4 regions of the Proteus terrae subsp. cibarius genome follow, and region 1 is predicted to be linked to each of the others. Evidence: predicted binding sites of a transcription regulator. Region 1 holds the regulator's gene; each other region holds the start of a gene.

Region 1 (2,211 bases):
TACATGGGCACTCAATAATCAGCGTAGAATGGTTGTTCCGACATGGGATATGGGGCTTGAGTGCTTGTTAGCGGGATTATGCGTTGGAATGGTGCCTTGGCACCGTGCTGAACCTTTAATTGAACAAGGTAAGTTGGTAACTTTGCAACTGGCACAACCATTGCCAGACAGCCCATGCTGCCTGACGTGGGTCGATAAAAGTGAATCACCTGCTTTGACATGGTTGTTAGATTATCTTGGAGATAGCCAAACCTTAAATGAGGAATGGCTTCGCTAGAAATCAGGTAGCTAAATAAATATGAATTAACGACGGTAGTCGATAAAAGGACCGTCAGCAACTGAACGGCGCTCAACTAATCGTGGATGAACTTCGATTGTTTGGGCGTCTTCGCGTTTATTGACGATACGATCAAGCAACATCGATAATGCCATTTGACCTAGACGTTCTTTTGGCTGGTGGACGGTTGTTAGTGCGGGTGTAAAATAGCGTGCATTTCGAATATTGTCATAGCCAACAATAGAAATATCTAAAGGAACACGCAGGCCAAGTTCATCCGCAGCACAAATTGCACCCATCGCCATCACATCACCACCACAAAAGACAGCAGTCGGTCGATGTTTTTGGTTTAGCATTTGGTACATAGCTTTATAGCCAGATTCTGGCTCAAAGTCGCCTTGTACAATCCATTCGTCTTTGACTGTGATTTTGGCTTCTTCCATGGCTTTTAAGAAACCTTGTAAGCGGCCACCACCTGTATTACGTTCTAATGGGCCTGGGATAATACCAATATCACGATGACCTCGCTCAATAAGGTAACGACCCGCAATATAACCACCATGGAAAGCGTTATCGATAATGGTATCTGTAAAGTCGCCACGCGCTTTACCCCAATCCATGACAACCATTGGAATATTGCGATAGCCCTCTAAAAGAGTAAGAAGGTGATCGGGATATTCAGAACACATGACTAATAATCCATCAACACGTTTTTGTGCCAGCATCGCTAAATAGGCTTTTTGTTTATCGAGGTTATTATGTGAATTACATAAAATCAGTGTGTACCCTTTGCTGTAACAACTATTTTCAACAGCTTCAATCACTTCAGCAAAGTAAGGAGCTTCACTGGACGTGGCTAACAGGCCAATAGATTTGGTGTGATTGACTTTTAAACTACGCGCAACGGCACTAGGTGAATAATTTAATTCTTTTATAGCGGCCCAAACTGCTGCCCGTGTGTTCTCAGCAACAAAACGTGTTTTGTTGATCACATGAGAAACAGTCGTGGTTGATACGCCTGCGCGTTTTGCCACGTCTTTTATTGTTGCCATGGTGTGGAAAACTCCTGACCTTCATTGGTCTCTTTTATCTAATTTTATGGTTTAACTGCCAGTATAGTCATACATAGGGCAAACACTGGCAATAATTTAGCGATTAGCTGTGAATTTTGTATGATCTAGCTCAAAAGTGAAAGTATTAATCAATGTTATAAATTGTGCACTGGTCGCTATTTTAGCAAATTTTGATATGTGATAATAATTAACCATGACAAGGTTATGGTTAAAAATGTGTATTATAATCATTTTGAGGGAGAAATAGATGGATACGGATCTGAAATTTGGTTTGAGTACAGCAGTAGCAGCGCTTGTTATGATTGTTTTATTTTCGACTATGTTGTTCTAATCACTGCTTTATAGAATATTCGATCAATTTAAATAATAGATTATCGAATATCTGAATATAACAAAGGGCTCAAGGCCCTTTGTTATTTTGTCACCAAAAATGAATCTCAATCACTCACCTTTGATTATCAAGCTCAATTAAGCCAGGTTAGCTTCAACAAATGACCAGTTAACCAGTGCCCAGAACTCTTCTAAATATTTAACACGTGCATTACGGTAGTCGATGTAGTAAGCATGTTCCCATACGTCTACTGTTAACAGTGGTTTGTCTGCCCCTGAAACTGGAGTTGCAGCATTAGAGGTGTTAACAATTGCAACTGAACCGTCAGCTTTTTTAACTAACCAAGTCCAACCTGAACCGAAGTTTTTAGCTGCAGCATCATTGAATTGCTTTTTGAACTCTTCAAAAGAGCCAAATGCTTTGTTGATAGCATCAGCAATTTTACCTGTTGGTGCGCCACCTGCATTTGGTGCTAAGCAGTTCCAGTAGAAAGTGTGGTTCCATACTTGAGCAGCATTATTAAAGATACC
Region 2 (2,211 bases), 940 kb from region 1:
ACTTTATGTTTAACTTTAAAGTTCCGTAATCCTCTCCAACCCCCGTTTGTTTGTTCTTTTTGCTGATAAATTTGTTCTTCACGATTGATAAAGACATCTGCCAATACTTGATAAGCGGCACCCCAAGCATCTAATACTTCTTGCCCAGGATTAAACATCTCATCAATTGTTGCTAATAAATTTTCGCCGACGATGGGATAGTGCTCAGGAAGAATATTTAAACTGGCATGTTTTTGTGCAATTTTCTCAACGGCAGGCAATATGGTGGCTAAATTTTCAATGTTCGCCGCATAAGCGCATATCGCATTAAATAAGGCTTCGCGTTGCGCACCACTGCTTTGATGGCTCATGGTGAAAATATCTTTCAATTCTGGATGGCGAGAGAACATTCGGTCATAAAAGTGGGCGGTTAATGCAGGGCCTGTTTTAGCAATGAGAGGGATGGTCGATTTAATTGTCGCGATAGTTTGTGCATCTAACATAATTGCTCCTGAAAAATTTTCAGTTTATTGTGAATTTTTATAAATTGTATTTAATATGCAACTTATCTCTTTTTGATTATTTTGTAAATCTCTGTTTTTATTTTTTAACAAAAAATCTCAATTCTTAGAGAATGATGCGGGGTGTTTGCAAAATAAGGCGAGATGTGCCTCAAAAAGGGGAATAAGTACAGGATAAAATGAGGTTGTTAAAAAGTAATAATGTGCTGTTATAGTTGGATGGCAAACGATTGCGTATTTTTTCATTAGGGGCTATCTCAATGAAGAAAAAGAGTTTACACTGTATGCCATTCTTTCTCCCGCATGGGAGTTTGTCTTTAGTGAAGTTAGCTGAGTCAGGAGATGTGAATGTTAAAACGTGAAATGAATATTGCTGATTACGATCCAGAATTATGGAATGCAATGGAAGGTGAAGTGACTCGTCAAGAAGAGCACATCGAACTTATTGCTTCTGAAAACTATACCAGTCCTCGTGTTATGCAGGCGCAGGGATCTCAGCTGACAAATAAATATGCTGAAGGCTATCCGGGTAAACGTTACTACGGCGGTTGTGAGTATGTGGATGTTGTAGAGCAACTGGCTATCGATCGTGCAAAAGCATTATTTGGTGCAGATTATGCTAACGTACAGCCTCACTCAGGCTCTCAAGCGAATGCCGCTGTCTATATGGCATTGTTAAAACCAGGTGATACCGTTTTAGGTATGAACCTAGCACAAGGCGGTCACTTAACTCATGGTTCACCAGTTAACTTCTCTGGTAAACTGTATAACATCGTACCTTATGGTATTGATGAATCAGGTAAAATTGATTACGAAGACATCGCTGTTCAAGCTAAAAAACATCAACCAAAAATGATCATTGGCGGATTCTCTGCTTATTCTGGTATGGTCGATTGGGCTAAAATGCGCGAAATCGCAGACAGCATTGGAGCATTCTTATTTGTTGATATGGCACACGTTGCGGGTATGGTTGCAGCAGGTGTTTATCCTAACCCTGTTCCTCATGCACATGTTGTTACAACAACGACCCATAAAACCTTAGCAGGTCCACGCGGTGGTCTTATCCTTGCTAAAGGTGGCGATGAAGAGTTTTATAAAAAACTGAACTCTGCTGTATTCCCAGGCTCTCAAGGCGGCCCTTTAATGCATGTTATTGCAGGTAAAGCGGTTGCATTAAAAGAAGCTATGGAGCCAGAATTTAAAGTTTATCAGCAACAAGTTGCTAAAAACTCGAAAGCAATGGTAGAAGTTTTCTTAGATCGCGGTTATAAAGTAGTGTCTGGCGGAACTGAAAACCACCTGTTTTTATTAGATTTAGTTGATAAAGATATTACAGGTAAAGATGCAGATGCTGCACTGGGTCGTGCAAATATCACTGTTAACAAAAACAGCGTACCAAATGATCCTCGTAGCCCATTTGTAACTTCTGGTGTTCGTATCGGTTCTCCAGCGATTACACGTCGTGGTTTTAAAGAAGCGGAAGCTCGTGAATTAGCCGGTTGGATGTGTGATGTCCTTGATAATATCAATGATGAAGCGAACATTGAGAAAGTGAAACAAAAAGTCTTGGATATCTGCGCTAAATTTCCAGTTTACGCATAAGTTTGTAACGATATAATAAAACCCGTTGTACAAGCCCGCTTCGAGAACTTGTTCTTGGCGGGTTTTTTTGCATCTTAAAAATGGGGGATTGGATGGTTATTCCATCAAC
Region 3 (2,211 bases), 840 kb from region 1:
CATATGCCAATACATTAAGCAGAATTTCAGAATCAGAGGTGGTATTGATATGGCGACGCGCTGTTTCAAATAATTGGCGACGTAATAAATGCGCATTGGTTAAATTACCATTGTGTGCCAACGTAATACCAAAAGGTGAATTCACATAAAAAGGCTGCGCTTCTGATGCACTAGAACTACCCGCTGTAGGATAACGGACATGCCCTATCCCGATAGTACCTTTTAAACGCAACATATGACGGGTTTCGAACACATCTTTAACCAGTCCGTTAGCTTTGCGAAGACGGAAACCGTTGTTACCGTCTATCGTTGCAATGCCTGCTGCATCTTGACCTCGGTGTTGTAACACCGTTAACGCATCATAAATTGATTGGTTTACTGGATTAGCTCCAGCGATACCGACAATACCGCACATGAATAGATCCTCATCAGCCAGACGGAGAGGTTATATTCTCTCCGACACGAAACTTGACGCATTTTGCAGGTAGTCAAAGAACCACCTAATAATATGGTTGAATTGAGGAATAAGCTCAGAACGTTGCCAATCAGCGCTATCTGCCATAGGCGTAAATGCACCTAAAACAAAAAGTAATGCTGAGACTATCAGCACGCCTCTTAAAGCCCCGAAACAGACCCCCAATACACGATCTGTACCTGATAACCCTGTGCGTTGAACAAGAGAGCTAATCACATAATTCACAACAGCACCGACAATCAGTGTCGCAATAAATAACGTAACTATCGCAATCCCGTTACGAACCAGCTCATCTTCAAACCGGGTAAAATAGACGGCAAGATAAGGATAAAACTGACTAGCAACAAAGAAACCACAACCCCAGGTGATGAGTGACAATGCTTCACGAACAAAGCCACGGATCAGGCTGACTAATGCGGAAAAACCAATAATGGCAATGATGGCGTAATCTATCCAGACCATAAATTCTTTATCCAATAATGATGCTCCGCATTAATACGGAAGCATTCTAACAGAAAACGAAAACGTTTGCGTAATGCTAATTTTCGCTAATTTCAAAATAATTTACGGCGATATGAAAAATCATAATCGCCGCAATAAGTTAACGCTTTGTTACATCACTCATCTGATGACTCGTTTAGAAAAAATTAAGGCTTATATGCCCTTACCTCACCTTGTAAGCCCGTAAGCTCTTTTAAATGAGGCAAAATCGCCTGTAATTCTGACTTCGATGCACTAGGGCCGATATAAATTCGAGTCACTTGCCCTGCAACTGGACGTGCAGGTATGGTGTATACCGGATAACCTGAGAAATGCATTTTCGCAATAATTTCTTCTACCTTCGCCGCATTTTTCAACGCACCTAATTGAACAACCCAAGCCTCACCTTTCGGTGGCTTAGTTTCTTGCACTGGTGGTGCTGGTGGTTGTACTGGAGGCGTAACCACAGCAGGAGGCTCTTGTGTAGACGTTGGTTGTTGTGGTGGTTGTGCTGATGGTGTAACAGGTACAACAGCAGGTGCTTCGGGTGTTGTAACAGTAGGTTGTTCAACGCCTGTCACCGCTTCAGAAAGCATACCTTCAGACGCACCTTCTGATGGAGTAGATGGCACTGAGGTTTGCTCTATCGGGGCGATAGATTCTATTTCTTGCTCATCACCAGGTTTAGGTACTAAAGGAATAGAGGCGAACTGGTCTTCGTTATATTTCTTATCGCCGTCGAGCAGTGCAGGCAAAAAAATAACCCCTACTGCCACCAATACAACGGCACCGACTAAGCGATTTTGAAATTTACTTGCCACTCACACTCTCCTTTTCCAAAAGTTCCATCACATGTGCGACAGTATGAAATGAACCACAAACCACAACAATATCGTTAGGAGTAGCATCAGACATTGCTTGTTGCCATGCATTTTCAACACTATCGAATACCATTGGTTTCTCAAGATGTTGAGCTAATACATCCGCAGAAGCACCTCGAAACTCATTAAGTGGAGCAACATACCAGCTATCAGCCAATGGTGTTAAGCACGCTAATGTTCCTGCAATATCTTTATCACCCAGCATACCAACAACAATACGCACCTGAGTATCAGATTTTTGTGGTAATTGTGATAATTTTTCCGCTAAATAGCCCGCCGCATGAGGATTATGAGCCACATCAAAGATAACCAAAGGATGTTGAGAAATTACCTGAAAACGACCTGGCAATTGTGCGTGAGACATACCTTCAACAA
Region 4 (2,211 bases), 960 kb from region 1:
TTATGACGTTGAGTTTGGTTTTACCTTGAGGGATATTAATACGAGGGTATTGGTCTTCTAACTTACGACCAACCATCATTTCAATCAGAGTGTCTTCTTTTAATGAGGCGACAGTTTTTTCACCAATAAACTGTCCGTCTCGCAGTACAGTCACGTCATCGCAAACTTCAAAGATCTCTTTTAAACGATGTGAGATATAAACAATACCGCAACCTTGATCTCTTAGTTCACGAATAACACTAAATAGCGATTCAGTTTCAGTGTCAGTTAATGCGTCTGTTGGTTCATCCATAATAATGACTTTGGAACCAAAACTAAGCACCTTGGCAATTTCTACCATTTGCTGATCACCAATCGATAATTCAGACACTAAACGGTGACTGCTGTAAGCGAGATTTAATCGAGCTAATAACTTATCAGCCTCTGCATACATTTTCTTCCAGTCGATAGCGCCAAAAGCACGGGTAAACTCACGACCTAAGAAAATATTCTCTGCGATGGTTAATTCAGGAATAAGGTTAAGCTCTTGGTGAATAATACCTATCCCTGCTTCTTGAGAAGATTTAGGGCCATTAAAAGTACAACTTTCACCTTGATAAATCACTTCGCCGGCATCTTTTTTATAGATCCCTGTGAGTACTTTCATCAGTGTTGATTTTCCTGCACCATTTTCACCGACTAAAGCCATCACTCGACCTGGATAAATTCGTAACGTCGCGCCTGATAGTGCTTTTACACCGGGGAATGACTTATCAATATCTTTAAGTTCAAGTAAAGGTTCCATATTGTCCTCAAAAAGTCACGCCAGAAAACAACACAATATTGGCATAAGGCGTACATTCACCGGTTCTAATAACAGCTTTATTTTCAGTAAGTTGCTTTTTGAATCCTTCATGTGAAACATACATTATTTGAATAGACTTCTTCTGCTCTTGCTCTAATAAATAGAGATAAGAAAGGATTTCATTAAAAAGAGAGGGATTGATGGTTTTAATTTCTTCCGCCAGCATCACGGCTTCAACTTGCATCTCATGAGTGATTGTTTGCAACACGGACATAAAGTCCGGAATACCCTGAGTGAGCGCAAGATCAATACGTTCAACAGAGGAGGGAATAGGTAATCCGGCATCTGCAATAGTGATTTTGTCAGTGTGTCCTAAACGTGAAATTACACTCGAAATAGGACTATTAAGTAATACACCTTTTTTCATATTTCCTCCTCAGCGAAACGTTTCGCTGTCTACATAGTAGAAAAGAAAGGTGGGAAAACAAGTTTGATTTATTCATATTGTGAGCATGATCGAAACGTTTCGTTGGTAAACAAAAAGAAAGAAAAATCTAACTGATTGAATAAATTAACGCTGAATGGATTCAATGAGGAAAGTGGTTGTTTTCAATGAGTTTCATAAAAATGTGATAACAGACAAGATTATAATGGATGGGAAAATATGAGGTGTGAAAGTGTAAACCAGTATATAAAAGTAGGTAAACTTCGGTCTGAAAAATACATTAACCTCTCCTATAGTTAATTAGGAGAGGTTTTTTAATTATTTAAATTCAATCAGTTAGCTTGATAGGCTTTAATTGATTTTTCAATACCTTCAGCATCTAATCCTAAGTCAGTTCTGATTTCTTCTTGTCCACCTTGTGGTACAAATAGATCAGGTATACCTAAGTTTAAGACAGGTACTAAGCAACGCTCTTGCATCAATAACTCATTAACACCGCTGCCTGCGCCACCCATAATGGCATTCTCTTCTAGTGTTACCAACATATTATGCTGTTCTGCCAGAGAAAGGATAAGGGATTTATCAAGAGGTTTGATAAAACGCATATCAGCCACAGTTGCATCAAGTTTTTCAGCTACTTCTAACGCTTCAGGTAGTAATGTACCAAAGTTTAGAATAGCAATGCCTTTACCTTGGCGACGAATAATACCTTTACCTATAGGCAGTGGGCTGAGTGGCTGTAATTGCGCACCAATACTCGAGCCCCTTGGGTAACGTACTGCAACAGGGCCATCTTGATAGTGATAACCGGTGTGAAGCATTTGGCGACACTCATTTTCATCACTTGGTGCCATAATGACCATATTAGGAATACAGCGTAAGAATGAGAGATCAAAAGCACCTTGGTGAGTTTGACCATCTGCTCCCACAATACCACCACGATCAATAGCAAATAAAACAGGCAATTTTTGAATGGCAATAT

Evidence for each region. The regulator PurR, encoded in region 1, represses purine synthesis genes. The targets are predictions, from matches to a motif close to CANGCAAACGTTTGCNTG.
Region 2: glyA (serine hydroxymethyltransferase) is a predicted target of PurR. The motif match lies at 720-737, and genes of this name have one in related genera.
Region 3: cvpA (colicin V production protein) is a predicted target of PurR. The motif match lies at 993-1,010, and genes of this name have one in related genera.
Region 4: rbsD (D-ribose pyranase) is a predicted target of PurR. The motif match lies at 1,222-1,239, and genes of this name have one in related genera.

What each region holds. Positions count from the first base shown of each region.
Region 1 covers NZ_CP047349.1:1,654,471-1,656,681, forward strand. Annotated here, with positions in the region: gene punR (DNA-binding transcriptional activator PunR) at 1-277, shown strand, start outside; gene purR (HTH-type transcriptional repressor PurR) at 304-1,329, opposite strand; gene cydH (cytochrome bd-I oxidase subunit CydH) at 1,598-1,681, shown strand; gene sodB (superoxide dismutase [Fe]) at 1,819-2,211, opposite strand, start outside.
Region 2 covers NZ_CP047349.1:2,594,230-2,596,440, reverse strand. Annotated here, with positions in the region: gene hmpA (NO-inducible flavohemoprotein) at 1-482, opposite strand, end outside; gene glyA (serine hydroxymethyltransferase) at 849-2,102, shown strand; gene GTH25_RS12150 (3-phenylpropionate MFS transporter) at 2,195-2,211, shown strand, end outside.
Region 3 covers NZ_CP047349.1:2,492,508-2,494,718, forward strand. Annotated here, with positions in the region: gene purF (amidophosphoribosyltransferase) at 1-415, opposite strand, end outside; gene cvpA (colicin V production protein) at 446-937, opposite strand; gene dedD (cell division protein DedD) at 1,123-1,776, opposite strand; gene folC (bifunctional tetrahydrofolate synthase/dihydrofolate synthase) at 1,766-2,211, opposite strand, start outside.
Region 4 covers NZ_CP047349.1:696,598-698,808, forward strand. Annotated here, with positions in the region: gene rbsA (ribose ABC transporter ATP-binding protein RbsA) at 1-784, opposite strand, end outside; gene rbsD (D-ribose pyranase) at 792-1,211, opposite strand; gene dxs (1-deoxy-D-xylulose-5-phosphate synthase) at 1,562-2,211, opposite strand, start outside.